3 regions of the Aeromonas rivipollensis genome follow, and region 2 is predicted to be linked to each of the others. Evidence: riboswitches for the same ligand, from Rfam matches in the RefSeq annotation. Region 2 holds a riboswitch; each other region holds the start of a gene.
What was found. Region 2 has a riboswitch for cyclic di-GMP ahead of WIR04_RS04340 (PKD domain-containing protein). Riboswitches for the same ligand answer to the same signal wherever they lie in the genome.
Positions count from the first base shown of each region.

Region 1: another riboswitch for cyclic di-GMP. It lies ahead of WIR04_RS16130 (glycosyl hydrolase family 18 protein); the one in region 2 lies ahead of WIR04_RS04340 (PKD domain-containing protein).
Region 3: another riboswitch for cyclic di-GMP. It lies ahead of gbpA (N-acetylglucosamine-binding protein GbpA); the one in region 2 lies ahead of WIR04_RS04340 (PKD domain-containing protein).

Region 1 covers NZ_CP149130.1:3,558,014-3,568,156, forward strand. The annotation lists gene WIR04_RS16120 (energy transducer TonB) at 1-314, shown strand, start outside; gene WIR04_RS16125 (tetratricopeptide repeat protein) at 326-1,561, shown strand; gene WIR04_RS16130 (glycosyl hydrolase family 18 protein) at 1,771-4,809, opposite strand; cyclic di-GMP riboswitch class I at 4,922-5,005, opposite strand; gene WIR04_RS16135 (ExeM/NucH family extracellular endonuclease) at 5,301-7,448, shown strand; tRNA gene WIR04_RS16140 (tRNA-Ala) at 7,598-7,673, opposite strand; tRNA gene WIR04_RS16145 (tRNA-Ala) at 7,730-7,805, opposite strand; tRNA gene WIR04_RS16150 (tRNA-Ala) at 7,864-7,939, opposite strand; tRNA gene WIR04_RS16155 (tRNA-Ala) at 8,005-8,080, opposite strand; tRNA gene WIR04_RS16160 (tRNA-Ala) at 8,109-8,184, opposite strand; partial or broken gene WIR04_RS20955 (glutamyl-tRNA synthetase) at 8,422-8,514, opposite strand; gene gltX (glutamate--tRNA ligase) at 8,548-9,963, opposite strand.
Region 2 covers NZ_CP149130.1:914,460-924,602, reverse strand. The annotation lists gene crp (cAMP-activated global transcriptional regulator CRP) at 129-767, shown strand; gene WIR04_RS04350 (putative RNA methyltransferase) at 890-1,690, shown strand; gene WIR04_RS04345 (M66 family metalloprotease) at 1,772-4,138, opposite strand; gene WIR04_RS04340 (PKD domain-containing protein) at 4,329-7,016, opposite strand; cyclic di-GMP riboswitch class I at 7,387-7,472, opposite strand; gene WIR04_RS04335 (glycosyl hydrolase family 18 protein) at 7,782-10,143, opposite strand, start outside.
Region 3 covers NZ_CP149130.1:3,813,640-3,823,782, forward strand. The annotation lists gene WIR04_RS17270 (YjjI family glycine radical enzyme) at 1-346, opposite strand, end outside; gene WIR04_RS17275 (AzlD domain-containing protein) at 462-803, opposite strand; gene WIR04_RS17280 (AzlC family ABC transporter permease) at 806-1,519, opposite strand; gene WIR04_RS17285 (L,D-transpeptidase family protein) at 1,640-2,095, opposite strand; gene WIR04_RS17290 (M3 family metallopeptidase) at 2,453-4,303, opposite strand; gene WIR04_RS17295 (methyl-accepting chemotaxis protein) at 4,599-6,284, shown strand; cyclic di-GMP riboswitch class I at 6,547-6,632, shown strand; gene gbpA (N-acetylglucosamine-binding protein GbpA) at 6,698-8,122, shown strand; gene WIR04_RS17305 (cytochrome b) at 8,223-8,753, shown strand; gene cbl (HTH-type transcriptional regulator Cbl) at 8,844-9,791, opposite strand; gene WIR04_RS17315 (sulfate/molybdate ABC transporter ATP-binding protein) at 9,909-10,143, opposite strand, start outside.

The DNA.
Region 1 (10,143 bases), 1.9 Mb from region 2:
CCTACAGCACCGGCGGTGGTGGCGGCGGCATGGGCGGCAACAACGGCGCCATGCCCATGGCGACCTTCGAGCCCATGATGCCTCGCAAGGCGGCGCTGGCCGGCCTCGCCTCCGGCAAGGTACTGGTGGAGTTCACCGTCACCGAGCGCGGCACCGTGAGCAACATCCGGATCGTCAAGGAAGAGCCCCGCAGCTACGACCTCGGCAAGGAGGCACGCAAGACCATTGCCAAGTGGACCTTCAAGCCGGCCATGGTGGATGGCAAGCCCCAGGCAAGCCGGATGCAGCAAGAGATCGAGTTCGCGGTCAACTAAGGAAGGTGGCGATGAAAAAGTTACATACCCTGATCCTCGCCCCGGTGGCCATGGCGGTGCTGCTCAGCACCGCCGGCTGGGCCGCCGAGCAGCCCGCCCTCTCTGATCGCGCCTACCGCGCGGTCAACAAGGCACAGGCGTTGATCACCGAGAAGAAATACGGCGAGGCCAATGCCAAGCTGCAGGATGCGCTGTCCGGCGCAGGCGATCGGGTCTACGACAAGGGAGTCATCTTGCAGACCCTGGGCTTCGTGGCGGCGCAGCAGGAGAAGTACGGCCAGGCGACCAGGTACTTCGCCGACGCCATCGCCACCGGCGGCCTGCCGCTGCCGGTGGCCCAGCAGGTGCGCTACAACCTGGCCCAGCTCTATATGGCGGAGGGCAACTTCAAGGCTTCCATCAGCACCATGAATGAGTGGTTTGCGAGCCTCGGCAAGGACGAGAAGCCGACCCCCCACGCCTACATCACCCTGGCCAACGCCCATGTGCAGCTCAAGCAGTATCGGGAAGCCATACCGGCGGTGGACAACGCGATCAGGCTCTCCGCGGGCAAGGCACCGGAGTCCTGGTACCTGCTGAAGATGGCGGCCCACTACGAGCTGAAACAGTACAAGCCGGCTACCGAGGTGCTGACCGCCCTGGTGGACAGATACCCGGAGAAGAAGAAGTACTGGACCCAGCTCTCCGCCATGCATATGCAGGCGGGCAACGATGCCAAGGCGCTGGCGGCGCTGGAAGGCGCCTACAACCTCGGCATGCTGACCGAGGCGGTCGAGTTGCAGCGCCTCGCCAACTACCTGGCCTTCGCCGGCATTCCCCACCGCGCCGCCCGCGTGATGGAGAAGGCGATGAAGGAGGGGCAGATCGCGAGCAACGCCGCCAACTACAAGACGCTGGCCAACTACTGGCACCAGGCCAAGGAGCTGGACCCGGCCATCGACACCCTGGCCAAGTCCTACCAGCTGGCCCCCGATGCCGAGCTGCAGCTGAAGATGGCGCGCATGATGATCCAGAGCAAGCGATACAAGGATCTGGTGGCCCTGGCCACCAAGCCCGCCGCCAATGCCAGCGGCGAGCAGCGGGCGGATCTCAAGTTCCTGACCGGGGTCGCCTACTTCGAGCAGCAAAAACCGAAGGAGGCGCTGAGCGCCTTCACCCAGGCCGCCCAGAATGGCAACGTCAGTGGCCGCGCCTCCCCCTGGATAAGCTTCCTGAAGGAGCAACAGGGCGGCGCCGTCACCCAATAACCGTCGCCCATGGCGGCGGCAGACCCACAAGGGGTTAGCCCCACAGCTTGCCTGGTGGCAATTGGCCGCTCTTCGGAGCGGTCTTTTTTATGGGCCTCTCCCCCGCTTGGTCACGAAACCCCTTCCTTATATAAGGCGCAAAAAAATCCGGAGCCTGGGCTCCGGATTGGGTCATTGCCTCTATAGGGGGTTGCCCCCTCACAAGGTCATCAGTAATTGCATACCAGCTTCCAGCTGCCATCGCCCGCCTTGGGCTCGCTGCTGGTCCACCAGTTGGCCTGCCAGACTGCCTTGCCGTTGGTCATGCGATCGTTGCCATTGGCGTGATCCCCGCGCGGCCAGCTCGGGTAGGCCGGATAGGCCGACGGATCCACGCTCTGGCTGGTGCAGCTGGTGCCGCCACTGCCGCCATCACCCCCACTGCTGCCCCCCAGCACCGCCTCGGCCAGGGCCGGGAAGTCGGACTTCAGGCCTATGGTCTGGCTGCCGGCAATCAGGCGCATGCCGCTCGGCACGCCGGCGGCCGGCAGGTAGTAGGTCATGGCCACTTCCACGTCGGTACCCGGCGTCCAGGCCTTCCAGGCCGGCAGCGTCAGGGCCACCTTGTGGAAGTCCTTCTCGCTCGCGATGCCGTCGGAGTTCTGGTTGCCGCCGCTCTCCACTACTTTCAGCCCCATGCCGCTCTGGTCGGTGATGGTGTCAGAGGTGGAGGTGGGCATCAGGAACTCGATGCGGGTGCCGCCCGGTATGGTCTGGGTCGACTTGTTCGTCAGCTTGAGAGTGGGGTTGATCGGGTAGTTGGAGTCCCCCTCCTTGAAGCCCGAGAGGCTCACGCCTATGTCGAGCTGGGCGGCCGGGGCCGGCAGATCGTTCTGCTTCAGGCTGGCCTTGCTCGCCTTGCTGAACTTGTCGTAAGCCAGGCTGGTGAGGGTGCTGCCCATCACGTACTCGTTCTTGGCAGCGTCGAAGTCGTAGTCCCCCGCCATCTCCCAGAACATGACACCACCCAGGCCGCGATTGACTATGTAGTCGAGCTTGTGACCCATGGACTCTTCATCTTCGGTGGAGAGGAACACCTTCTTCTCTTCGTTCCACAGCCAGGGCGCATGGGCCTTGTCATCGTAGTAACGGACGTACTTGCCCTGTATCACGTGGGCAGGGTTGTTGGGATCCAGACCCCAGGCCTGGCCGTAGCTCGGCAGTGTGGTGATGCCGAGGCTGGCCGCGTGCTCCAGGTTCTTGGCGTGCCACATGGGCACGGCGCCGCCGCCTATCTCCTTGCCGTTCTTGTCAAGGTCATGCCAGATGTTGTCGATGCCGACCGCCCCGTTGCCGCAGGGGACTGTGCTGCCCCCCGTGCCCGGCTGACAGGCGCTCTGGCTCGGCAGCGCCGCCTTGCCCCCCAGGCCGTGGGTACCACCGGTCACCCCCTGCCAACCACGGGTGTAATAGGGCACCCCTATGTTGATCTTGCCCGCCGCCAGGGCGCCGCGGAAGTAGTGGGCCGCCCAGGCGGAGTTGAGATAACCGATGCCGCCAAACTGGGCCTGGGTGTAGACACCCCACTGGGCCAGCTCGGGATCCGCCTTGTTGTCGAACAGGGCTGCGTTGTGGCCGACGAAGTGGTTCCAGGCACCGTGGAAGTCGTAGGTCATCAGGTTGACGTAATCCAGATACTGGGTGACCTGGAAGTTCTCCATGCCGCGCAGCAGGTAGGCCGAGGCCGGCGAGGCAATGGTCAGCATGTACTTGCGACCGTCCTCGGTCCCGGCGCTGTCGAGCTTGTTGCGCAGGGTCTTCATCAGCACTTCATAGTTCGCAAAGAGCTTGCCGCGACACTGGTTGGAGAGCGGGAAGTCGTTCGGGTTGCCCGCATCCTTCATGGAGGTGGGGTACTCGTAGTCGATATCCACCCCATCGAAGCCGTACTGGCGGATGAAGCCCACCGCCGAGTCGGCGAAGGCGTTGATGCCGGCGGTGTTGACCGAGCAGTCGCCCTTGGTGGTGGCGGTGTAGAAGCCGCGGGTATCGGCCCAGCCACCCACGGAGATCAGGGTCTTCACGTCCGGATACTGCTTCTTGTATTTCGACAGCAGGTTGAAGTGGCCCTGATAGGCGAACTCGGGATCCATTTCGGCGCCCGGCACCCCGTCCCAGGTCAGTTTGGTGGCGGCGTCATCCACCTTGATGAGGTGGCTCTGCTCATCCACCGCCGCGAAGGCGTAGTTGATGTGGGTGATCTTGTCCCAGGGGATGTCGCCCACCAGGTAGGAGGGCAGCCCGTTCTTGCCGGTACGCCAGGAGGTGAAATAGCCGATGACGCGGCGGCCATGGTCATCCCCCATGCACTCGCTGCCATCGGCGCGATAGATCTGGCGCACGTCGCAGGAGAGGTTGCCACCGGTGGGGGGCAGCGCAGCCTCTTCCACCTGGACATCGACCTGGGCCGATTCGCCGACCAGGTTCTCCTTGTCGGTCGCCACCAGCTTGAGACCGGCCAGCCCCTTGCTCTGGGGTGTCCAGCTCAGCTGCCAGGGGGCGCTGCTGTCTTCGCCCACTTTCTTGCCATCGACGAACAGCTCGACCTTGGCGACGTCGTCATTGGCGTCGGTGACATTGCCGGTCACGGTGAGGGCGCGGCCCAGGGTCACCTTGGCCCCGGCGGCGGGGCTGGCGATGCTCGCCCTGGGGGCCTCTGGCGCCACCACGGCGGCGACCTTGAAGCTCGAATCCGCCTCGCTCAGCACCTTGCCGTCTTTATCCAGCGCCCGGGCCTTGAGGGCGTGATTGCCAACGCCGGCGGCAGGCCAGCTGGCACTCCAGGGGGAGGCCGTGGCCGTGGCGACCAGGGTGCCGTCGATCAGGTACTCCACCTTGGCCAGCGCCGTGACCGGGCCGCTCAGGGTCACCGCTAGGGCCAGGCTGGCCCCTTCGCTGACGCTGCTGCCCACGGCAGGGGAGCCGATGGCAACGACCAGAGCAGGCGGCGGCACCTCACCGCCATAGAGCTTCCAGGCATCGGCCCAGACGGTACCGACCCCGGGGGCATAGTGGTAGGGCGAGGCGCCGCACCAGCCGGAGTAAGGGAATTCCTTGCATTCATAGAGGGCACCGGCGTTGCTGACGATGTCGCCAGCCTTGTAGGCAGTGCCTGCCTGATAGGCGGGGTAAGCGGCCTGCGCCCAGGCAGGGACGGCCGCAAGGGCGACCAGCATGGCGAGCCTGCTGGGCCTCAAGATCTGTTGCATATTGTTATCTTCCTTGTTTTGTCTTGGCTTCAACACCGGGAAAAGCGCAATCGCAACAGGGAACAAGGGAGCGACAACAGGCCATGGACGGGCCACAAACCCTCAAGTCACCCCGGGTAACCCCGCAGTCTGGCCCGGGTGAGACAGATCGGAGGCTTTGCGTCCCGGCATCACTGCCGGTTTGCCCTTTGCCTGGGTTCCGTGAGGAACGGCTCGAGTATAGGAAGCAAGTGGCGGCCGCTCAATCTTTATTCTCTAAGGAAAATATGTGAATGCCGGTCAGCTCACACTTCCCCTCCATCGGCCAACTAACTATTAAGTCATTAATATCAATCTGTTAGCCACGTCAAAAAAACGGACTCAGCCTCTTTTGTCTCCCCATAATGTGCGTTGCCTCACTGGTCAGAGCTGCCAGAAATGTGACAATGCGCGCCCTTGGCCAAAGCGCCAAGGCTATGGAAACACTGGCAAAAATAAAAAAAGGAATACCCATGAAAGGAAGACCTACCCTGCTGTCCCTGGCCGTGGGGCTCGCCCTCGCGTCCCCGTCTCTCCATGCCGCCGGCTTCAGTTGCCCGGCCGACAGCGCCCTCACCCCCATCCCCGCCATCCAGGGCAGCGGCGACAAGAGCCCGCTCGTCCCGGACGATCAGTTCGAAAGCCCCCAGAGCGTCTCGGTCAAGGCGGTAGTCTCGGGTCTGGGGGAGAGCCTCAACAAGGGCTTCTATCTGCAGGATCTGCAGGGGGATGGCAATCCCCAGAGCTCGGATGGCATCTTCGTCTACCTCAACGACAAGCAATTCGCGACCAAGTACCCGGACATCCAGCCGGGTGCCCTGATCTGCCTGGAGGCCAAGGTCGAGGAGTATCATGGTCACACCCAGCTCAAGCCCCTGTTTGACGGCAGCGCCCCGCGTCTGGCGGTGCTGGCCCAGGGCGATGCCCCGGCCGCCACGGCGCTGCGGGTGCTGGAGGGGGAAACCCTGGCCCGGGCACTGGAGCGTCACGAGGGGATGCGGGTGCGCCTCGATGGGGAGAGCGCCCTCAAGGTAAGCCGCAACTTCAGCTACGACTACGCCGCCAAGCGCAACAACCTGGTGCTCGCCCACGGTGCCCCGCTGATGAAGCCGACCCAGCTCCATGTGGCGGGCAGCCCAGAAGCCGTGGCGCTGGCCGAGGCCAACGCGGGCAACCGCGTCTTCCTCGAGTCGGACTTCAAGGCCGCCAACGGCAAGCTGCCCTGGTTGCCGGCCTGGGAGCCGGAGCAGGGTTACCTGCGCATCGGCGATGCCCCGGTCAACCTGGAAGCCATGGTGGGTTACAGCTATGACGAGTACCGGCTGATAGTGCCCAAGGATCAGCGCATCACGGCGGGGGATCTGCTGCGCACCGATGAGAACGACCGCCAGGGCTCACCGGCCCGCGCCAATGGCACCGACCTGCGCATCGGCAGCTTCAACGTACTCAACTACTTCACCAGCCACTCCAGCGTGGGGGGCGCCCTCAACGTGCTCTGTGCGGATCAGGCGGATGCGGACAGCGCCAAGGGCTGCAACCGCGGCGCCAAGAGCCTGGAGGAGTTCCAGCTGCAGCGCACCAAGATCGTCAACGCCATCAACGAGATGGACGCCGACCTGCTCGGCCTGATGGAGATGGAGAACAACGGCTTCGACGAGCACGCCGCCATCAGCGATCTGGTGCAGAGCCTCAACGCCCGGCAGAAAGAGGCGAGCAAGCAGTACGCCTTCGTCAGCCTGCCCAAGGCCCTGCTCACCCAGGAGCGCTTCTTTGGCGGCGACGCCATCATGGTGGCCATGATCTATCGCCCCGCCCTGCTCACCCCGAGCGGGGATGCCGAGGTCATTCGTCTGCCCCAGCAGCGCTACATCACGGGCGGCGTCGCCAGAAGCGCAGGTCAGCGGGACTCCCTGGTGCAGCGCTTCGGGGTGGCGGGCAGCGACGAGCCCCTGACGCTGGTGGTCAACCACCTGAAATCCAAGGGATCCGGCTGCTATGAGAACGGCGATGGCAAGACCGAGCCTGCGGATCTGCAGGGCAAGTGCACCGAGTTCAGGGTCAGTGCCGCCAAGGTGCTGGGGGACGCGGTGAGCAAGATGCCGGGTCAGGTGCTGCTGGTGGGGGACTTCAACTCTTACGCCAAGGAGGACCCGATCAGGGTGCTCACCGACTACGATCCGGCCAAGGCGGATCGCCAGATCCGCTCCGCCTCCCACACCTTGATCGGCGAGCAGCCCTATGAGCAGATGGGCCGCGCGGTGGGCAAGGGTTACGGACTGGTGGATCTGAACGTCAAGTTCAACCAGGAGAAGGCCATCTCCTACAGCTACGAGGCCGAGCTTGGCACCCTGGATTACGCCCTCGCCAACCCGGCGCTGGCGAGCAAGGTGGTGGCGGTAGCCGACTGGCACATCAACTCTTTCGAGAGCGACCTGTTCGAATATGGCAGCGCCTTCACCGGCGAGCTGATCAAGTCGGACAACCCCTTCAGCGCCTCGGACCACGACCCCATCATCGTCGACCTCAAGCTCAACGAGCAGAGCAAGGGCGGTGGCGGGGCCATGGGGGCCCTGCTGCTGGCACTGCTGCCCCTGGCCTGGCGCCGTCGGCACACCTCATGATCCGCGCTGAATAACGCAAAAAGCCCGCGACAGTCGCGGGCTTTCTCATTTAGATCATTTGATTTGTAAATGAAGAGGCACTAGTCATGAAAAAAACAAATGCCTGAACAAACAAAAAGGCCACCGCGATGCGGTGGCCTTTTACTGTTTGGTGGAGCTACGCGGGATCGAACCGCGGACCTCTTGCATGCCATGCAAGCGCTCTCCCAGCTGAGCTATAACCCCAAATTTTACTCTTTGAACAACCGGTTCTGGCGGCCGGCTGCCTTACTGCTAAATAGTGGTGGAGCTACGCGGGATCGAACCGCGGACCTCTTGCATGCCATGCAAGCGCTCTCCCAGCTGAGCTATAACCCCGAAATCTTTACTCTTTAGACAATCGGCTCTGGTGTCCGTTTGCCTTACTGCTAAATAGTGGTGGAGCTACGCGGGATCGAACCGCGGACCTCTTGCATGCCATGCAAGCGCTCTCCCAGCTGAGCTATAACCCCACAAAGGTCGGCCTGGGTGATACACACCGCACTGCCCTGGGTATTCATCTTCACAATCAGGAACCTGGTGGAGCTACGCGGGATCGAACCGCGGACCTCTTGCATGCCATGCAAGCGCTCTCCCAGCTGAGCTATAACCCCTTGGATTCCAGATTGTTCGAGGAGAATTTGGTGGAGCTACGCGGGATCGAACCGCGGACCTCTTGCATGCCATGCAAGCGCTCTCCCAGCTGAGCTATAACCCCAACTCACCTCGGCGCTACCAAAGTTATCTCTGGCAACGGAGGCGCATGATAGGCATCACCCGCTTTGCTGTCAACCCAAAATTTTCGCCTGTTGGAGCGTTTAGTCAAAATTCAGGCAGTTAGCTGTTTTTACCGCCAACCTCGTCGCTATGTCGCTGTTTTACGTCGCAAATCCGCTTGAGGCCAAAATGCAAAGGGCCCCCGTCAGGGAGCCCTTTTTCAAGCAATGGCAGGGGCTTATTCGGCCGCCATGCGCGCTTCGATATAGGCCAGGGCGCGATCGATGCGGGCCAGCACCCGCTCCTTGCCCACCAGCGCCATCACGGCGTCGGCGATGCCAGGGGAGATTGGCCCAGACCGGTATTACTCGGCTGCCATGCGCGCTTCGATATAGGCCAGGGCGCGGTCGATGCGGGCCAGCACACGCTCCTTGCCCACCAGCGCCATCACGGCATCGATGGCCGGGGATTGGCCCAGACCGGTGACGGCCACGCGCAGCGGCATGCCGACCTTGCCCATGCCCTGACCCAGCTCGGCGGCAGTGGCTTCGATCAGCTCGTGCAGCGCTTCGGTGGTCCAGCTATCCAGGGCAGCCAGCTTGGCCTTGGCCAGAGCCAGCGGCTCGGCAGCCACGCCGCGCAAGTGCTTCTTGGCGGCCGCTTCGTCGATGGCTTCGTACTCTTCGAACAGATAGCGGCTCTGGGCGGCCATCTCGACCAGGGTGTTGCAGCGCTCGGCCAGCAGGGTGACCACCGCAGGCAACGCCGGGCCCTTGCTGGTGTCGATGTTCTGGGCGGCCATGTGCCATTCCAGGTGCTTGGCGACATAAGCCGGATCCAGGCTGCGCATGTAGTGGTTGTTCAGCCACAGCAGCTTGTCGGTATTGAAGGCGGAGGCGGACTTGGAGATGGCATCCAGGCTGAACAGCTTGATCATCTCGTCCAGGGTGAAGATCTCCTGATCGCCGTGGGACCAGCCCAGACGCACCAGATAGTTCAGCAGCGCTTCCGGCAGGTAGCCGTCGTCGCGGTACTGCATCACAGAAACGGCACCGTGGCGCTTGGACAGCTTGGCGCCGTCGTCACCCAGGATCATGGAGACGTGGGCAAACTCCGGCACAGGCGCGTTCAGCGCCTTGTAGATGTTGATCTGGCGCGGGGTGTTGTTGATGTGGTCTTCACCACGCACCACGTGGGTGATCTCCATGTCCCAGTCATCGACCACCACGCAGAAGTTGTAGGTCGGCGCGCCGTCGGTGCGGCGGATGATCAGATCGTCGAGCTCGGTGTTGGCAAACTCGATGCGGCCACGGACGTGGTCGTCGAACACAACCGAGCCTTCGGTGGGGTTGCGGAAGCGGATCACGTGGGGCGCATCGGCCGGGTGATCGTGGGCGGCATCCCGGCACTTGCCGTCATAGCGGGGCTTCTCGCCGCTCGCCATCTGGCCTTCGCGCAGCGCCTCCAGACGCTCCTTGGAGCAGTAGCACTTGTAGGCACGGCCATCTGCCAGCATCTCGTCGATGATGCCGTTGTAGCGATCGAAGCGTTTGGTCTGGTAGTAGGGGCCCTCATCCCAGTTCAGCTCCAGCCATTCCATGCCCTCAATGATGGCGTCGATCGCCTCCTGAGTGGAACGTTCCAGGTCGGTATCCTCGATACGCAGCACGAACTCACCGCCCTGGTTCTTTGCAAACAACCAGGAATAGAGTGCGGTACGGGCACCGCCGACATGCAAAAAGCCGGTCGGGCTGGGAGCAAAACGGGTTTTGACTTTCATCTTTAAGCCTTGTGTAGAGGGCCTTGGGCCAATTCGTTAAAAAAACCGTCGCATTTTAGCACTCAGAATCACGGATGGGAAAACCATGCAATAGCCGGGGCCTAAACAGGTCTTGATTTGGTCGTGGCGCCGTTCTTTGAGGGGGATCGCAGAACCTCCCCTCATTTTCAGCTTTGCTGA
Region 2 (10,143 bases):
AAAGTCCCAAAGCCTTGTCAGCACAGACAAAGGCTCTTATTCTACTGCGACCAAAGACTAAGGAATGGCAAGCTTGGCAACTTGCCTGGACGCACAGTCCATAAAAATGACACTACAGAGGAAGTCTCATGATCATTGGCAAACCGCAAAGCGATCCCACCCTCGAGTGGTTCTTGTCGCATTGCCACATTCATAAGTATCCCGCCAAGAGCACCCTTATTCACGCCGGTGAAAAAGCGGAAACCCTCTACTACATCGTCAAGGGTACAGTCGCCGTCCTGATCAAGGATGACGAAGGCAAGGAGATGATCCTCTCCTACCTGAATCAGGGGGATTTCCTGGGCGAGATGGGGATGTTCGAAGAGAACGAGAATCCGGAGCGTTCCGCCTGGGTACGTGCCAAAGGCGCCTGTGAAGTCGCCGAGATCTCCTACAAGAAGTTCCGCCAGCTGATCCAGGTCAACCCGGACATCCTGTTGCGCCTCTCCGGCCAGATGGCCAAGCGCCTGCAGCACACCAGCCAGAAGGTCGGCAACCTCGCCTTCCTGGACGTGACCGGCCGGATTGCCCAGACCCTGCTGAACCTGGCCAAGCAGCCGGACGCCATGACCCACCCGGATGGCATGCAGATCAAGATCACCCGCCAGGAGATAGGCCAGATCGTCGGCTGCTCCCGCGAAACCGTCGGCCGCATCCTCAAGATGCTGGAAGAGCAGGAGCTCATCTCGGCCCACGGCAAGACCATAGTGGTGTTTGGCACCCGCTGACCGGGTTCCCCGACGGCTCAGCACAGGGCCGTTGGATAAAAAAGGCTGCCACGGCAGCCTTTTCTGATCTCCTCCCCTATAATCCCGCACGCCCTTCCCCGGCCTCAACCAAGCGAGTGTGTATGCATCTTCAATGTCCCCTGTGCCGCAGCCCCCTGCATCTTCATGAAGCCTCCCGCGGGGTCTATTGCGACAACAAGCACCATTTCGATCCGGCCCCGGAAGGTTATCTGGATCTCATCCCGGGCAAGAAGGATCCCAAGGACAGCGACAGCCGTGCCCTGCTGCGCGCCAAGCGCCGCTTCCTGGAGCAGGGGCACCAGCTGCCCCTGGTGGAGGCCATGGCGACCCTGCTGGCTCCACTCGGCGAGCGCGAGCTGATCCATCTCGGCTGTGGTGAGGGGTACTACTGCCGCGCCCTGGCAGAGCGCCTGCCGGGCTGGCAATTTGGCGGCCTCGATCTCGCCAAGAACGCCATCTTCGCCGCCAACAAAGCGCAGCCCGACGGCCATTTCGTCATCGCCGATCCGGCCAAGGCGCCGCTGCTGGCCGGCTCAGCCCAGGTACTGCTGGTCAACGACCTCAAGATCAAGACAGAGCTGCTGGTCAGCCAGCTGACCCCGGGCGGCTACCTGCTCCACCTGCAACCGGGCCCGCGCCACCAGTGGCAGCTGAGGGTCAGCCTCAACCCGGTGAGCATGGAGCACCCCCTCAGCTGGCCAGCCCTGGCCGGGCTCGTCCCCGTCGAGCGGCAACGCTGCCAGTTCTCCATGGCCATGGATCAGGGGCTGCGTGCCCATGTGCTGGAAACCAGTCGCCTCGGCTGGCGTGCCGGCGGTGAACAGCGTCACGCCTTCACCCACCAGGGGCCGGACGAACTTGAACAGGATCTGCTGCTGAGCCTGTGGCAGAAGCCGCTCTGAACCCCATGAAAAAAGGCCCGTTCGGGCCTTTTTTATTTGGCGTATCCACTGCTCTCCCCCGGTAATGAAGGAGCGACCCCCTTACTCGAGCGGCCGCCCGTTGACGGTGAAGGAGAGATCCACTTCCGGCGCCGAGACGGGCCTCTGATCCAGGGTCCCGGCGGCGCAGATCACGGTGGCGGCCCGTGGCTCGCTGGCCGTGGGCACATTGACATGGAACTTGTTCATCAGGTTGGCATTTAGCCGGTGATTGGCCAGCCGGAAGTGCAGCAAGCCCTCCCGGGTCTCCACCTGCAGCTGGCAATCCTCTGCCCCGATCCCCTCGCCGTCATCCCCATAGCTGAAGCCGTAAGCGCCGTGCAGAGCCGGATAGAGGTAGCTCGGCAACAATCCGCGAGGATCGTAATAGCCCACCAGGGTCGTCACCGGCACCCCGAATGCCTGCGGCTTGCGCGCCACCCGAGTATCCACCACAGGCCCTTCGTTCCAGCGGCTGCCGTCCGAGGTATAGCTCTTCTTGAAACCGCGGGAGACGGTGATCTGCTGGCCATTGATGAAGAGGGTGCTGTTGTAGCCGGCACCGTGCTCCACAGTCAGGATGCGCCCCGCATTCCCGGCTCCGGCAGCCGGCGCCTGGATGTTGCGCGTCCAGTTGCCGTCCCACATGGCTACCTTGACCAGATCATACTCCGCCAGCAGAGCCACCAGCTTCGCCTCGCTCAGATCGCCGATGGGCGCGCTGATCTGCTCCAGCCGCTCGACCCTGTGCTGGTAGGGCACCATGGTGGCGGTGGCGGCATCCCATTTGCTGAATCCGGTCGGGGAAGCGGCGTCGAACACCGCCTTGCTCTCGAGGAAACGCTGGATGATGGCGGCCGAGTTCGGGGTGTAGAGGGTAAAGCGGTTGAAGCCGGAGAAGGGCGATCCACCCGCCATGGCATCGAAACCGAACGAATGTCCCTCGAAAGGCGGCTGGCACTGGCCGTCGAGGCAGGCGCTCTGGCCGCTGCGGGCGGCGCCAAAGTTCGGGATGAAGCGGTTCTTGTCGCCATCCCAGCCCCAGCTCGAATTGACCGCCTCGGCGCTGCGGTGCACCGAGCCCTGGAAGCCGCCGACATAGTGGCCAAGACCATAGTTGTGGCCCACCTCGTGGCTGAATTCGTTACCCAGAGAGGCGTCGAGCGTGACTATGCCGCCGCCGCCCGAACCACCGTGCACCTGGATGCCGTTGGCGTACTTGCCACGGCTGTTGTGGGCCGCCAGCTGGGCCACCACATAGGGATGGCTGCTCTCCCCCTCGCCAGCCGTGCTGTTGATGCCGTAGTTCGCATTGTCTATCCCGTGGGAGATCAGCTCCTTGCCGATGCGCTGGCGCATGGTGCCCTCGTGCCAGCCCCCCTGGCCGGGATCGAAATCGGTGAGCAGGGTGCCGTTTGGCAGCATCACCTCCGGCAGCGACAGGGGAGCATACTGGCTGACGATCAACCGGCTGGTCGGCACCGTCTGGAAATATTCGCGATGAGCTTCGGGATCCCTGGCGAAGGCAAACTGATCCCGGGGAGTGGTCAGCATGCCAAGGTCTATGGTGTGGATGAGCAGCTCGCTCGGGGCACCGATCGCGAGATCCGTCAGCTCGCCGCTGAGCCCGCCCTGGCTGAGTTGCAGCGCCAGGCCTGGCCGGATCCAGTCCGCCGGCAGCACGGCGCTCCAGGCGTCGGTCGCATAGCGGATACCGTTGTTCTCGAGCTCCCCGTCACGGATCCACTGACCGCCCACGAACTTGAACTGCAGGCTCTGACCGCGGGAGAGGGTCACCTGGCGGCCACTGTAATAAAGGGTCGAGTTGTAGCCGGCGTTGGAGGCCAGCCGCACCATCTTGCCTTCCAACTCCGCTCCGCCCGGCAGATGAATATCGCGCACCCAGCGTCCGTCGGCAGTCTGAATGGTCACCAAAGCATGAGGCTGCAACTTGCCAAGCAGGAAGGCGCCGGCAGGATCGCTCAGTTTGGCCAGCTCGCTGCTGCTGTTGATGAGGCCACTGGTGCCCGGCCCCGGCGTGAAGTCGACCCCCTCCTCCGGTGAGCCATCGAGGTAATAGGCCGTCTTCGGCAACTGCTCGGGGGGGTTGAGGCTGAGCGTCCCGAGCGTCTGTCCGGCGCCATCTCGCGCCGTCACCGTCATGGTCGCGCCGGTCTCGGTTTGCAAGGGCCTGACCAGCAGCAGGCTCTTGCGCAGGGCGGTCAACCTGGGCTGGCGGTCCCCTTCTGCGACATGGGCCGGCAGGATCTGGCTCTGGGCGAATTGAACCTGCGCCGCCAGGGATCCTTGCAGATCGTTGGTCGGTGGCTGGGTGTTGAAGGGCAAGGAGGTGGGAGCCTGAACGGCAGCCAACAGAGGGCCGCTCGCCAGGGCGGCCATGATGAGGCTGGCTAACTGTGTTTTTTTCATTGTTATGGTTCTCATTGTGATGGGCATGTCCACATGCCCTGTTGCAGGAATCATTACAAAATGGACGCCAGAGGCTCGCTCCAACACCCGGTCTGAGAATAAGGTCTGGTTGTCGCGCAGCGGCATAGCCGCAGCCTGAAACAGGAGTGGAAAAAGGAATGGGACGCCAAGGCCCCATTCCTGATGGTCATCAGTTGCAGTTGGCTGCTCCCTGATCCAGCCAGACATCGTGCTTGCCTGGCTCGTTGCCCCTGGTCCAGTACTGGGCCTGCCACTTGCGGCCATTGTGGGTGGTGACATCACCGCCGCTGTAGGCCACACCGGCATTCCAGCCGAGCTGCACCTGGCTCACCAGCTTCCACTGATCCGCCGTCTGGCTCGGCTCGTTACCTTGGGTCCAGTACTTGGCCTGCCACACCAGCTGGTTGTGGCTCACTTTGGTATCGGCGTTGTAGACGGTGCTGGCGCTCCAGGCCGGCCAGCTGGCCGCATCCGGATCGGAGGCACTGCATTCACCACCACCGCTTGCCGGGGTGACTGTGAGCCGGGTCTGGCCCTGCACATCCAGGGCGCCATCTGTCACGGTGACGGTCAGATCGTAATCCGTGTTGACCGCCACACTCGGGGCCGCCAGCACCAGGGTCTTGCTGCTCTGGCCGCTGGCGGTCAGACCGGCCGGCACAGTCCACTGGTAGCTGAGCGCATCCCCATCGGGATCTGTGGCGCTGGCGGTAATGCTCACCTGCATGCCCGCCTGCACAGAGGCGGGAGCCAGCGCGGTCAGCACGGGTGGCTGGTTGGGCGGTGGTGCCTGGTGGGTCACTACCATACGATCCGCGCCCGCCAGTCCCTGCTCATCGGTCACGGTCAGCTCGAATGTCAACTGGGTATCCTGAGAGACGGTCCCCAGACTCAGCCTGGCTCGCGCCTGCTCGGCATCCCTCAGGGATGCCTGCGGACCGCCGACCTGGCGCCATTGGTAGCGCAGGGCACCGTTCTCCGGATCCCGGGAGGCGGCACCGTCGAGTACCAGTTCGGCCGGGCCAGTGGTACTCATATCGCCGCCGGCGTTGGCCAGGGGGGGCTGATTGATGGCAGGCTGGGGTGGTTCTGGCTCGGTACCCACCTCGCTGACTCCCGCATCACCGGCCGCGATCCGCGCGTCTATGGTTTGGTGCATGATGCGCCACTGGTAACCGAAGAAGACCCCCTCAAGCCGCCCTCCCGTCATGATGTTGCTCATCCGGTAAGGCTCGTCTCCCGTGTGCGACAGCCCCAGGTTGTGGCCCAGCTCATGGCTCAGGGTCAACGACTGCCCATGGACGGTGACGTTGCCGGGGCAGGCGTATCGATAGCCCGCGCGCGGCGCCCCGTCTTTGGCCCCCAAACCGACAGAGAGACCATTCCCCTGGTAGCTGCATGTCCTGCTGTCATCCTTGTAGCCGCGCAGCACATAGATATTGGAGAAGACCTGTTCCGCGTTTGGGATCCAGCCCTCCCGCAGCGGCGCCGTTAGCTCAACAGTACTGGGTTCGTAGGCCTGACCATCGCCATTCTTGTCCCATTCGTGCACCAAGATGCCGTTGTCCACCCAGCTGAGGCGGATGTTGTAGGGGGCAAAACGTCGGCTCATGTCCGCCATGATGATGGCACCGTCGTCCCACAGGTGGCTCTGACGCTCACCGGGGAAGGCGATGTAGCTATAGGAGAGGCTGACCGCCTTGGGGGCGGTAACAAACAGTCGCACCTGATCCACCTGCCGATCATCGGCCAGGATTTCGAGGGTGGTCTCGCCCTCTGCCAGCCCCTGGAGCACCAGCCGATCCTGGGTCGCTCCGGGTACCAGTTGCAGACTGACCAGCTCGGGGTTGGCGATGCGATAGCTCAGCGCCACCGGCTGCGGGCCCGGTACCTTGGCGATCAGCAGCGCCTCTTGCTCCCCCCGGCTGCTGAGCAGTTTCTGTTTCAGGGCAGAGTTGAAACCGGGATCGAAGGCCAGCTGGTTGGCAGGATCGGGCAACACCTGGGCATAGGGATTTGCCTCGCGCGATTGCTGCCCATCTGCCATCAACCAGAGTTCCCCCTCCTCGTTGGTGCGAAAACCCTGTTCGTACTGGCCGGTCAGATAGGTCAGGATGAATTCGTAGTCCCGATCGACCCGCACCTTGATGGGAGCTGGCAGGGTCAACTGTTTGCCTGATACGAGCAGGACGCTGCCTTCATAGGCAGACTCGCCGCTCTCGATGTCGATGAGGCGCAGGCTGAACTGACGGTTGCTACCACCCCAGATCCCCTCCTGCACCTTGAAGGTCGTGATCTCCAGCTCGTCCCCAGTCAGGGGATGCTCGGTTGAGGCGATACGGATCGTTCGGCTCAGGCTCTGGCCGGGGAGAAAACGCAAGAGACCTGTGGTGGCTGGGCTCTCCTGCCAGAGGCTACCCAGCTTGTTGAGCTCACTCGGCACCGCCACTGCGGGATCATAGATGGTGACGGGCAATGAAAACGTGGTAGTGCCTGCATTCATCCCCAGATATCCATTACCACCGGGCAATCCGTTATCACGCACCTCGTACTTCGCCAGATAGCTGCCGACCTGCTGGGTGTTCACACCGCTGAGCTGCTTGATGCGGCCACTGAGATCCCCATCGTTCTCGTCCCAGGCCGTCATCTGGGGGGCGAAGGTCGCCCCGAGCGGCAGTTGCAGGACGAAGCCGTCGACCCAGGCCTCCTGGCTGTAGAGGCGTGGCTTGATCTGATCCTTGCGCCACTCCCCGGTGATGGCGTTCTGCTGGGCCAGAGCCTGCGGCCCCCATGCGGCCAGCAGGGCGAGCATGCCCCCCTGCACCGCCAGATTTACCTTGTTTTTTTTCATCTGCATTCCGTGATTTCCCTATTTTTGGCGCCTGCTTCGGTGGCAGGGGCGTCGTTGTTATTGCGTTGACATGAGCACAGGGTTCAACCCTCTTCTCCTGCCGCCACCGACAGCGATCACCTTGAGCGGCAGGGCATGAGCGGGCGGGTTGAGCCCGGTGATGGCGAACAGGGTTTCACCCCAGCCGAGGCGGAGTTTGCCTGGGGCGGCGACACGAAGGGGGGAAGCAAGCAGGGAGCCAACCAGACAGGTCGACAGTAAGAAGGGGTGGACTTTGCATGGCGAATAATCCTTTTTCGTTATTAGTCAATACGATAAGGACAAGGCAACCAGCAGACGGTGCAAGATCTCCCCTTGGCAGAGGATCGATACGACCTGTGGCGGCCCCGCTGTCCTAGATCATGGATCCTTAGACCGGAAGCTTTGCGTCCCGGCCTTTTGACCGGTTTGCCCTTATACACAAATTAATCAGTAGTGCGTGGCGATTATTCTCTATAGGCGCAGTCACTGCAAATGGCAGAGCGGGATCTTGACTGGGTGTTCTATCAAGAAATGCCTCTGAAGGCAGGGTTAAGCTCGGCGTGAGAACGGATGTCAACCATCCAACTCACTATCTTGAAAGCGATTTCAAGATGAAAATATTTTTTCAACTTTAGGTGAAATGATTAATTCCTTAGAAATGGCTCGCGGTTTATCCACCCCGAACTGAGGTCAGCCCGCAAAGCGCCACAGGAAAAAGGAATGGGGCCTTGGCCCCATTCCCTATGGCCATCAGTTGCAGCTGGCAGCCCCCTGATCCACCCAGACGGCGGCCTTGCCGGGCTCATCGCCCTTGGTCCAGTACTGGGCCTTCCACTTGCGACCGTTGTGGTTGGTGAGATCCCCGGCGTTGTAGGCCACAGCGGCATTCCAGCCGAGCTGCACCTGGCTCACCAGCTTCCACTGATCGGCGCTCTGGCTTGGCTCGTTGCCCTGGGTCCAGTACTTGGCCTGCCACACCAGTTGCTTGTGGCTCACCTTGTCATTGGTGTTGTAGACGGTGCTGGCGTTCCAGGCCGGATGGTTGGCCGCATCGGGATCGGTTGTCTCGCAGCCGCCCCCCGTGCTGGCCGGCTTGACGGTCAGGCGGGTGCCGGCGCTGGCGTCCAGTGCCCCGTCAGTCACCATCAGGGTCAGGTCATAGGCGGTGTCGCTGGTGACGCTCGGGCCTGTGACCACCAGGGTCGCACTGTCCTGACCGGTGGCGGTGAGACCCGCTGGCAGGCTCCACTGATAGCTCAGGGCATCACCGTTCGGATCGGACGCAGTGGCCTTGATGGTCACCTGCTTGCCGGACTCTACGGTCGCACTGGCCGGTACGCTGACCACGGGGGGCAGGTTCGGCTGTGGTGCCTTGTTGGTCACCACCACCTGATCCTTGGCCGAGAGTCCCTGATCGTCGGTCACTGTCAGCTCGAACACCAGATTGATGTCGGTAGTGGCGGCATCCAGCACCACGCGGGCCCTGGCCTGGGTAGCGTCCAGCAGGCTGGCCTGGGGTCCGGAGACCTGCTTCCAGCTGTAGGTCAGCACGCCGCTTTCCGGATCGTGGGAGGCGGAGCCGTTGAGGGTTACCTCGGCCGGGCCCGTGACGCTCAGGTCGCTGCCGGCATTGGCCACAGGCGGCTTGTTGACCGGCGGCAGTGTACCCTCGCCGTGGCCCAGCCCCTCGTGCATGGCGTTGAGGATGTCGCCGTTGTCCGCGTCTATCTCCCAGGCGAACAGGCCACCGAGCTGGTTCGCCAGCACGTACTGCCCCTTGGCCTTGACCGAGCGATCGTTGTCGAAGCTGATGAGATCCCCAGTGCTGGCCTTGAACACATAAGGGGCCTCGGCCGACTCGTCATAGCCCTGCTCCCAGCCTGCGCCCATGCGGTTGTTGACGATGTCGCGGTAATCCACCACGCCATTTTCCCAGGTGCCGGTCACAGGTCCGGTGGCGGTACCAGTGAAGGGATTGCCGGCCTGGTAGTTCTTCACTCCGGTCCAGCCACGGCCATACATGGCCGCACCCACCACTATCTTGCCCGGTGTCACCCCCTGACCCAGCAGCGCCTTGACGCCCTTGTCGGTGGTGTACTTGGTGGCCGGATCCCAACTGGAGGCAAAGAGGTTGGTCTGGTGGGCCAGATTCGTCAGGTCGAAGGCGCCGCTGAAGTCGTAGCTCATCAGGAAGATGTGGTCCATGTACTGCTGGGCCGCCTGATAATCGACCTTGGCAATCTTGTCACCGCCGGCGCTGATCGCCGAGGTCAGCTCATACTGGCGGCCGGTCTCGGCTTCCAGTTCGTCGAGCATGGCCCGCAGCTCCTTCATCAGCACCACATAGGTGGCGCCATCGCTCGGGCCGCCCAGGCTGGGGTTGGCCCCCTGGCCGCCCGGGAATTCCCAGTCGATGTCCACCCCGTCGAAGAATTTCCAGGTCTGCAGGAACTCCTTGACCGAGGCGACGAAGGTGTCGCGCTTGGTCTTGTCCCCCAGGAAGTAGAAGGGATCGGAGAGGGTCCACCCCCCGACCGACGGCAGGATCTTGAGGTCCGGACGGGCTTGCTTGAGCGCCATCAGGTTGCCGAAGTTGCCCTTGTAGGGTTCATCCCAGGCGCTGAGGTTGCCCTGGGACATCTGGACGGCGGCCCAGGGATCGTGGATGGAGACCTTGAAGTCTTCACGACCGGCACAGGAGCGCTGGAGGGCCTCGAAGCTGCCGGAGATCTCTTTCAGGCTGTCATTGATGCCGTTACCGCCGCAGATGGGGGTGAAGCCGTAGAGGATGTGGGTCAGGTTCTGGGCCGGGATCTTGTCCACGGTGAACTTGCGGCCATAGACGCCCCACTCCACGTAATAGGCCCCCACCACCTTGCCGGACTTGTTGGCGTAGGGCTTGTTGTTCTCCTTGAGGGGCGCATTGAGCGGTGCCAGGTGGCTGCCGTCGGTATCGGCGACCATCAGCTCCTTCTTGTCGGAGAGGGTGCAGCCGTCGGCGTTGCACAGGGCGACCTGCATCTGGTAGCGGCCCCCCTTGGTCACCTTGAAGTTGGCGGTACCAGCGGCGGAAGCCGGGCCTGACCACACCTCCTTGCCATCGAGCAGCACC
Region 3 (10,143 bases), 1.7 Mb from region 2:
GGCGCCCCAGCCAGACCGGCATGCCGGTGACCGAGGGCACATGGTGATAGAGGATGCGCAGGGCATCAAGGGCCTCGTCGAAATCCCGTGGCGGCGCCAGCTCCAGCCAGGGGGAGCCCTGGCGCAGGAACTTCTCATAGTCCGGCAGCACGTAACGCGGCTTGTAGGGAGCATGTCCCTCGAACATGTCGCAGAGCACCCCTTGTGCCATCGCCTCGGCCACCTCGGCAGGCAGCGCGGGATAGGGCAGCGCATTCTCGGCGGCGAGCGCCAGGGCATGGCTCTTCTGAGCCGGGGAGAGCAGGGGGTCGCGCACTATGCGCTGGCAGCTGGCGGTGAGGGACATGGGAAACTCCTTGGCGGATGATTCCTAAATCCTCACACTCGAGAGGCCTTTTTTGAAGTGACATTCATAACATAACGGATGTCCGATAAAGACATCCGTTAGGCGGGATCACGGCTCAAACCAACCAGGGCAGCAGCGCCGCCAATCCCCCCTGCCAGCGCAGCAGGAAGAAGCCCCCCATGCCGACCACCACCACCACCAGGGTCGGCAGCCGCAGCAGGGTCAGGGCGGTCACCAGCAGAGTGGCAGCCAGGTAGTCCGGATCCCACGCCAGCCCCTTGCCCGGCTCATAGCTGAAGACGATGGGCAGCCAGATGGCGGTCAGCACCGACTGGGCCGAGAAGCTGAGGAAGGCCCCCATCTCGGCACCGGGCTGATAGCGGGTCAGCCGCGAGAAGAAGGCGAAGCGGTTGAAGAAGGTGATCAGGGCCAGCAGGCCAATCATCAGCCAGCCCATGGTCATCTCCTCATCCGGTGCAAGACATAGCCCACCACCATGCCGGCCAGGGCCGAGATGATGATATGGATCTCCGCCAGCAGCGGCTTGGTGAGCAGCGCAGTGCCGCCGCTCACCAGAGTCGCCGCCACCATGGGCAGGTTCTTCATGGCCGGTATGGTCATGGCGATGAAGGTGGCGGCGATGGCAAAGTCCAGCCCCATCTTGTCCAGCCCCTCGATGTACTGGCCGGCGGCGATGCCGAGCAGGGTCGCCAGGTTCCAGAACAGGTAGAACACGAAGCCCGCGATCAGGGCATAGGCGGGGTTGAAGACGCCGTGGCGCTCCCTGTCTTTCAGCGCCACCGCGAACATCTCGTCGGTCAGGAAGAAGGCGAGGCTGGCACGCCAGCGCAGGGAGAGCGGCAGCACGTCCCGGCGAAAGGTGAAGCCGTAGAGCAGGTGCTGGGAGGTGATGACCATGGTAGAACCCATGATGGGCAGCAAGGGGGTACCCGCCCCGAACAAGGTGGTGGCCGAGAGCTGGGCGGCGCCGGCATAGACCAGCAGCGACATCAGCTGGGCCTGCACCGGGCTCAAGCCCGCCTGCAACGCCAGGGCGCCGCACAATATCCCCCAGGGGATGACGGAAATGGAGAGGGGGAGAATATCCAGGGTGGCGCGCCACCAGAGCACACCCGTGCGCTCGGGCGCGGCGATGCGGGTTCCTGACATCATGGGATCATCCTTGTGACTTCCAACGCGAGCCGGAAAAACTAGCACGGCGCGGGATGGGCTGTCACGCCATCCAGGGAGGAAACAAAACGCCCGCTGGGCAGCGGGCGTGAACGGCGAGGATCAGGGCTCGATGATGATGGGGGTGCCAGGCTCGACGGCGTTCCAGATCTCGTCCATCTCGTGGTTGAGCACGGCGATGCAGCCATTGGTCCAGTTGGACGGCTGTACCCTGCGATCCCCCATGCGGTTGAGCTGACCATGGATCATGATCATGCCGCCCGGGCGCACTCCCAGCTCATTGGCACGCTTGATGTCGTCCAGATTCGGGTAGTTGATGTGGATCGCCTTGTAGAAGCCGGAATTGCTCTTCTTGTAGTCGAGGGTGTAGCGCCCTTCCGGGGTACGCTGATCCCCTTCCTGCTGCTTGTGTCCCTTGGGAGCAGGCCCCAGGGCGACCCAGTAGCGCTTGACTGGCTTGCCGTCCTTCATCAGGGTCAGGCTATAACTCGACTTCTTGACCACCACCATATCGGCGGACAGGGTGGCAAAACTCAATGCGGGCCACAGCCCCAGCAAACACAACAATACGGCTCTCAATTTCCATCCCTCGACAAGCCTTCAGGGCTTTGTATTTAGCTAATCATCTGAATGTCGCCACTCTCTGGCGGCGAGCGAGCGCCATGATATGGGATCGCCGTGAATACTCAATATATCCAGAGAAACATATCTGTGGCCCGCCTCGCCAGCGCTCAGCCAACGCATCTGTGCCTCACCATAATAAATAGTCAAAACAGATAGATGGCGCAAAAAACAGGCGCATCTTGCGCCCCGGCTCACACCGCGGCAAAGATCCCGTCCCGCCTCGGCAACCTTGCTTCCCGCTGAAATGAGCAAACCCTGCCGATGGGCAGGGCTTGCTGGTCGAGGAGCACCTCACCGGGCGGTGGCGGGCTCGCGCTGATAATGCTGGCGGATCCAGGCCTCGAAGTCGGCCAGCATGCTGGCCTCCGACTCGCTGTTGTCGGCAATCAGCTCGGCGCCGTGCATCACCCGGATCTGGGCGTCGAGCGGAACCCCCTCTCCTGCCGGCGGGCGCTGGCTCGCCGCCACCATGCAGGCTTCGGCCGTCGCCCACGCCTGCGCCACGCTCTGGTTGCACGCCTCGGCCAATGGCACTGCACTGAAGCCTTCGCCAGTGAGGCTGCGTAGCGTCTCATCGTGGGTCATGCCATTGCCCGGCCCCCAGTAGTGGGCGGCCAGATCCGGCCCTATGCGCGGGTTGTCGGTGAGGTAGCCGTCGCGCGCAAGGAAGTAGGCGCGGGTCTGTTCCACCGCCATCAGCGCCAGCAGGTAGCCGTGATAGGCACAGGCCGACTCCTGGTTGAGCAGGTGCGGAATGGCCAGCAGCGGGCGCGGGCTCTCCACCCCGAGGATGCTGCGCTCCCAGCGGCGGGCCAGCGCCAGCACGGCGTCCGGGGTGCGCTCGGCCTCCGCCATGGCGTAGAGATCCCGCTCGAAGTAGGCCACCAGCGCTATCTGGCGCTCGTTGAAGGCACGAAACGGCTGGCGTGCCTCTATCATGGCCTTGATGAGCCCGTCGGGGATGGGCTCCCCTGCCGCATTCTTGGCGTAGCCCTTGAGCCAGTCCGCGTCCTCCAGCAGGCTGTCGCAGAACATCGACTGGGTCTCGGCATAGGCCATGGAGGTCGGCGGGAACTCCTGGGAGAAGCAGGGGGCGTTGCCGGTGACATTGGCAAAGTGTGCCGCGTGACCGCCTTCGTGGAACAGGGTGTTGAGCCCGCTCCAGCCACTGCCCACCTGGGCCGGGTTGGCCAGGCTGGTGAAGTTGACCACCGCCGGTACCCACTCCCCCTCCTGCCAGAAGCTCGGCACCGGGCCGTGGCAGAAGCCGTTCTCGTATTTTCCCTCCCGGATCAGCAGATCCAGGGTGAGGGTGGCGCCGCGGTACTGGATGCCGAGGCGACGGAAGCTCTCGACCCAATCCTTCAGCGCCCGGGAGAAGGGCACATAAGGGTCGAGCTGGCGGGTCACGTCGCCGCTCACGCTGTAACGCAGGTTGTGGGGCAGCAGGGCCTCCTCTCCCTTGGCACCCTTCAGCTCGACCAGACTCTGGTGCAGCCGGGCATCGGTGCGGGCGATGAAGTCGTCGAGCACGGCGAACAACTGCTCCGGGCTCATCTGCTCGTTCTTGTGCACCTTGTAGTCGAAGTAGTCGCGATAGCCCATGGCCCGGGCGAAGCGGTTGCGCAGGGCCACCACCTCGAGAAAGCCGTTGCCGACCACCCACTGCTCCAGGCTGTGGAACATGGCGAGCGCACTCTGGCGCACCGCCTCGTCGCTACTGGCTGCCAGCGCCGTGCTGGCTGCGGGCAGACTGCCGGGGACCCGACGACCCTGCTCGTCCAGTAAAGTCAGCTTCAGCCCCTTGCGACGGGCGAAGAGATCCGCCTCGGCAGCCACCAGCTCCTCCATCAGGGCTGAGGCCCTTGGGTCTTCGATGACGTTGCACTCGAAGAAGGCGATCCAGCCTGCCAGACCGCGCTTGAGCTCTGCCTCTTCGGCTCGGGCCAGCATCTCCCGCAGCACCGGCAGACGGGCAGGATCGGCACAGAACGCCTTGTAGGCCTGCTCTGCGGCGGTGAAGCCAGCCTGATCGTCGCTGGTGCCCATGTAGGTGGACCAGAACAGGTCCTCCTTGCGCCTGTGCACCTGCAGGTAGTCGGCGTTGAGCCGGTTGAGATAATTCCTGGCAATGGAATTCATAAATTCCCTCTTGTTATGGGGCGGCCACGAGGGCGCCCACTCCTTATTGGTGAAATGCCAACCCATTCACACTTCTTGCAAATAGAGCAGACAGATTGTGCGCCGGGATGCGCGCCATCACGCTATCAAAAGCGACGGTTTCTGTCTGCTGGCTATACTGGTTGTCAAACTGCTCAATTGCCTGTTTTTCATCGCAAGCCATTGAAAGTTAATTGAATGTTAAAAACAACAACAATCAGGTCCGGCCGGCAGATCGGCCACAACCAGATCCGCATGGGAAAGTAAGGAAAAGACTATGTTCAAGCTCGGTGATATCGCCGTGAGCCGCAAGCTGATGTTGCTGCTCTCACTGGCACTGATCGGCTTCATCGCACTGCTGCTCATCTCGGCCAGTGCCCTGCACCGCAACCTGATGAGTGAACGGGAAGCCAGGCTGCAGGCAGTGCTGGATCTGGCCATGAGCCGGATCCAGACCCTGGCCGCCACCCTCCCCGCCCGGCAGGCCCAGGCCGAAGCCAAGGCCATGCTCGACAGCATGCGCTTCGATGGAGACAACTACCTGTTCGTGCTGGACGAGGATCGCCGGGTGGTGGTGCACCCTGCCAAGCCCGAGCTGGTCGGCCAGCAGATGGGCGGGACGCCCGCCGAATCCCACTGGCAGCGCATGGTGGATCTCGGCAAGGGCGGCCAACAGGGCCGCCTGGAGTACCAGTGGGTCTCCCCCTCCGGCGAAGCGGCCCAGAAGATGTCCCTGGTGGCAGGCTACCAGCCCTGGGGCTGGATCCTGGGCTCAGGCGTGCTGCTGCAGGACATTGAGGCCACCATGTGGTCGCAATATGAGTGGATGGGCGGTGCCACCTTGCTGGCGATCCTGTTGATGGGGTGGCTGGGGGTGGCCATCAGCCGCTCCATCGTCAACCCGCTGGCGGAGATCAACAGGGCCATGGCCCAGGTGGCGGCCGGGGATCTGGTGGTCAGCATACCCGTGCATGGCAAGGATGAGCTGGGGGCCGTCGCCCACTGTACCAATCAGGGGCTGGACGCCATTCGCCGCGCCCTGCTGGAGGCGAGCCAGGGGGCCCGCAACGTGGCGGATGCCGCCCTGCGCATCGCCGCCTCCGCCGAGCAGACCAACCAGGCGGTCAACAGCCAGCGGGATCAGCTGGCCCAGCTCGCCACCGCCATGAACGAGATGAGCGCCACCATCTCGGATGTGGCGGGCCATGCCGAGAACACGGCCCGCGACACCCAGGACGCCACCAGCGAAGCCGGGCTCGGCAACGAGGATGTCCACGCCAGCGTGCACGGCATCCAGGCGCTCGCCACCGAAGTGGAGCAGGCCACCCATCAGGTCAATCGACTCAAGGAGGGGGTGATGCAGATCGGCGAGGTGACCGCCGTCATCAGCGCCATCTCGGATCAGACCAACCTGCTGGCCCTCAACGCCGCCATAGAGGCGGCCCGCGCCGGCGAGCAGGGCCGCGGTTTCGCCGTGGTGGCCGACGAGGTGCGCCAGCTGGCGAGCCGTACCCGTCACTCCACAGAGGAGATCCAGAGTACCATCACCCAGTTGCAGCAGCGGGCGGTGACCGCCGCCAGCGCCATGGATGCCAGCCGCAAGCTGGCGGAGAGCAGCGTCGGCCAGTCCGAGAAGGCGGGACAGGACCTCTCCCTCATCGTCAACCATATCCAGCACGTGAGCGACATGGCGACCCAGATAGCCACAGCGGCGGAACAGCAGAGCATGGTGGCAGAGGACATGAACCGCAACGTCAGCGGCATCAATGACTCGGCCCTGGAGATGTCGCAGGCCGCCTCCCAGCTGGCACAGGAGAGCGAGCTGCTGGCCGGGCTCTCCCGCAGCCTGGACGAGCGGCTGGCGGTCTTCAGGCTCGGCAATGCCCTCCCCCGCGACCTGGCGCCTGGTCAGGCCCACCGCCCTTCGCCCTCCCGCAGCGCAGACCAGTACCCGCACCACTGACCGTCTGACACAGTCCCATCCCCTGGCGGCCTCGCCGACAGGGGATTTTTTCATTGATGAAAAATGTCGCGATTTTGCATCTTTTGACGGAGCGGGCGAAGCCAAACCCAACTTGATGAATTAAATATAATTTTAAAAACAGAGCGTTAAGTGATTGCTCTACTCCGATGAGATCAAGCTGTAAAGATTTACACTTAATAATTTAATCAAAAAAAGCCATCATGGTGGTGCCGTCCTCAAGGGCGGCACCCTGACCCTTTATGTAGTCATTTGGCAAACTGGTTGAAAGGCCAGGACGCAAAGCCTCCGGTCTAAAGACATGTCGTCCAGGATAGCGGGGTTGCCACACCCAGGTGTGTCACGGGGAATTCCCCTGCCAACTTGACTGCCCACATCACCGAACAGAGGAATGTATGGCAGCAAAAATCAAACTCAATCATGTGGCCGCCGCGCTGGCGCTGCTGGCCAGCGGCGGCGTGCTCGCCCACGGTTATATCAGCCAGCCGGAAGGGCGCAACTATCTGTGCAAGACCGGCGGCAACAGTCAGTGTGGCGCCATTCAGTGGGAGCCACAGAGCCTGGAGGCGCCATCCGGCTTCCCCAATGGCGGCCCCGTCGACGGCCAGATCGCCTCGGCCGGCCACCCGCAATTTGGTGAGCTCAACGCCCAGACCAGCGATCGCTGGACCAAGCGCCAGGTGCAGAGCGGCCCCTTCGCCATCAGCTGGACCTTCACCGCCAACCACGTGACCCGCAACTGGCGCTACTACCTCACCAAGCAGGAGTGGAACCCGAACCAGCCCCTGACCAGGGACTCCTTCGATCTCAATCCGTTCTGCGTCATCGACGGGGGCATGGTGCAGCCGCCCAAGCAGGTCACCCATCAGTGCACCCTGCCGGCGCGCACCGGCTATCAGGTTATCCTCGGAGTCTGGGAGGTGGGCGATACCGCCAACAGCTTCTACAACCTGATCGACGCCCAGTTCGATGGCGGCACCCAGCCACCGCTGACCTGGAGCCAGGGTGGGACCATCTACCCCTCCACCGATCTGGTGGCCGGCGACAAGGCCAGAACCCGGGTATTCGACGCCAATGGCGAGCGCACCGATCTGCAGACAGTGCTGACCATCGGCTCTGCCGAGCAGGGTCAGAAGAACAACTGGGCTCACGATCTGGCCGCCAGGATCAACGCCGAACAGAGCCAGATCCGCGCAGGCCAGCAAGGCACCGATGGCCAGTTCAACCCTGTTTATGGCCAGAACCCCATCTACCTGAAGGCGGGCAGCAACCTGCAGCGGGTCGAGGTCCAGCTCGAGCAGCAGCAACCCCCGGTAAACGACGGCATCAGCGTGAGCGGGCTGGAGAACGAATACCTGCTCGACAACGGCAAGGTCACCCTGAACTTCACGGTCACGGCCGAGGGGGATCTCGCGGTCACCAACACCCTGTATGACCACGGTGGCGCCGCCAAGGGCCAGACCGGTGCCGACATCAAGGACAGCAGCCATAGCTTCACCATGGAGGTCAGCGGCCTGAGCGCCGGCCACCACCAACTGGTGATCGAGGGCAAGCCGAAGGCGGGCGGCGCCCCCCTGCAGCAGACCATGGATCTGATGTTCAAGGATCCGGCCAGCGGCGGTGACTACCAGTACAGCTTCCCGGAGGGACTCAAATCCTATGCGGCAGGCACCAAGGTACTTCAGCCGAAAGATGGCAAGATCTATCAGTGCAAGCCCTACCCCTACAGCGGCTGGTGCACCATCTGGACGAGCACCGCGACCCAGTATGAGCCCGGAGTGGGCACCAACTGGCAGGATGCCTGGACCCTGGTGAACTGATCCCCCGCAAGCAGAAGAGGCCCGAGCGGCCTCTTTTTTGTGCCTGTCATCCGGGCTCCCGGTGCCTCTCGGCACCCTGGGCCCCAGTCGGAAAAATCCCATGACGAAAGACTACTATGACCCCCTGAGCCGCCTGCTGCACTGGCTGATGGCCGCCGTCATCCTCTACGCCACCCTGGCAGGCTACCTGATGCACCTGGTGATCGACAGCCATCCCAAGCTGTTTCAATTTCTGTCGGTGCTGAACATGTCGATGGCGACCCTGATCTCCCCGCTCTTCCTGCTGCGCTGGGGCTGGCGGCACTGGCGGCCTCCCCTGTCCGAAGAGCAGGCCCAGCCTCACCATCCCGCCGCCAGGCTGGCTCACGCCCTGCTCTACGGCCTGATGTGCATAGTGCTGTTGAGCGGCTTCCTGATGCTGGAGCAGGGTTATGCCCTGTTCTGGCTCTACCCGATCGCCAACCCCATCGATGTACCTGAGGTCAACGCCTTCTTCTTTGGCGTGCATCGCCTCGGCTGTCTGTTGCTGGCTGCGCTGGTCCTGCTGCACGTGGCCGCCGCCCTCTACCACCACAGGATCAAGGGGGATCGCACCCTGTATCGCATGCTGGGTCCCCAGAGCGGGCGCTAGCCAATGAGCGAGGCCCTGGGTCTGGCTGAAGCGTCGATTAAGCAAACAGGGAGCCATGGGCTCCCTGTTTTCTCAGACGATGCGGGGCATTCAGATCTGGTAATCGAGCAGGGGCTCGTTGCTCATGGCCCTGGCCTGGATCTCCGCCAGCGCCAGCTCGGGGTTGCAGAGCTGGATGAACTGCCAGGTGAAGTTGTGCTGGAACTGACCCTGCTTGAGACCTATCCAGGCGGTGTGCGGCGCAAACAGCCGGCTGCCGTCGAGCTGCACCAGCCCCTTGTCCCGTTGGGGATCGAACGCCATGTCCGCCAGTATGCCCACCCCCATCTCCAGCTCGACATAGGTCTTGATGACGTCGGAATCCTGGGCGGTCAGCAGGATCTGCGGATGTATCCCCGCCTCGGCAAAGGCCTCATCCACCCGCACCCGGCCCGTCAGGCCCGCCTGATAGGTGACTATGGGCCAGTGGGCCAGCGCCGCCAGGGTCAGTTCCCGCTCGGCGGTGAGCGGGTGCTGCTCCGGCACCACTATGTTGTGGTGCCAGCGATAGTAGGGAAACGCGACCACCCCTTCGCTCTTGTCGAGCTGCTCGCTGCTGATGCCGATATCCACCTCGCCGGTCTGTACCAGCCGCACTATCTCTTCCGGACTGCCCTGGCGCAGCTCCAGCTGCACCAGGGGGAACTGCTCGCGAAACGCCTTCACCACACGGGGCAGGGCATAGCGCGCCTGGGTGTGAGTGGTCGCTACCAGCAGTCGCCCGGAATCCCTGTTGGCAAAGGTGCTGGCCAATTTGCGGATATTGTCGGCGTCCCCCAGGATACGCTCGGCGATCACCAGCAGCTCCTTGCCCGGCTCCGTCATGCCAAGCAGCCGTTTGCCGTAACGGATGAAGAGCGCGAGCCCGAGCTCCTCCTCCAGCTCGCGGATATGGCGGCTGACCCCGGACTGGGAGGTAAAGAGGGCATTGGCCACTTCGGTCAGGTTGTAATCCCGCCGCGCCGCTTCCCGGATAATGCGTAATTGCTGAAAATTCACCTCATCGCCTCCTGCGCTGAGTGGCGGTGGATGCTGCCACCGTCCTCTTGTTATTGGGCGACCGGATCAGGATCCGGCTGCAAGCCTGAAAAAGGGTCTCGCCCTGGGGGCTCGTCTTCAAATCTGATAGTCGGGATAGAGCTGCGCATGCCGGGCCACCAGGCGCACCCCCTGGCCGGGGGCGAAGGCACGGGCGGCCTCCTTGCTCAGCTCGGCCTCGTAGTGAGCGCCCCTGGTCTCGCCATCCCCGCGCAACTCCACCCGGATCCGCGGCCCCATGGGCAACAAGCGGGTGATGGTGGCGCTGATGCCACCCGGTGCATCCGCCGGCAGTATCTCCAGCTCGTGGGGG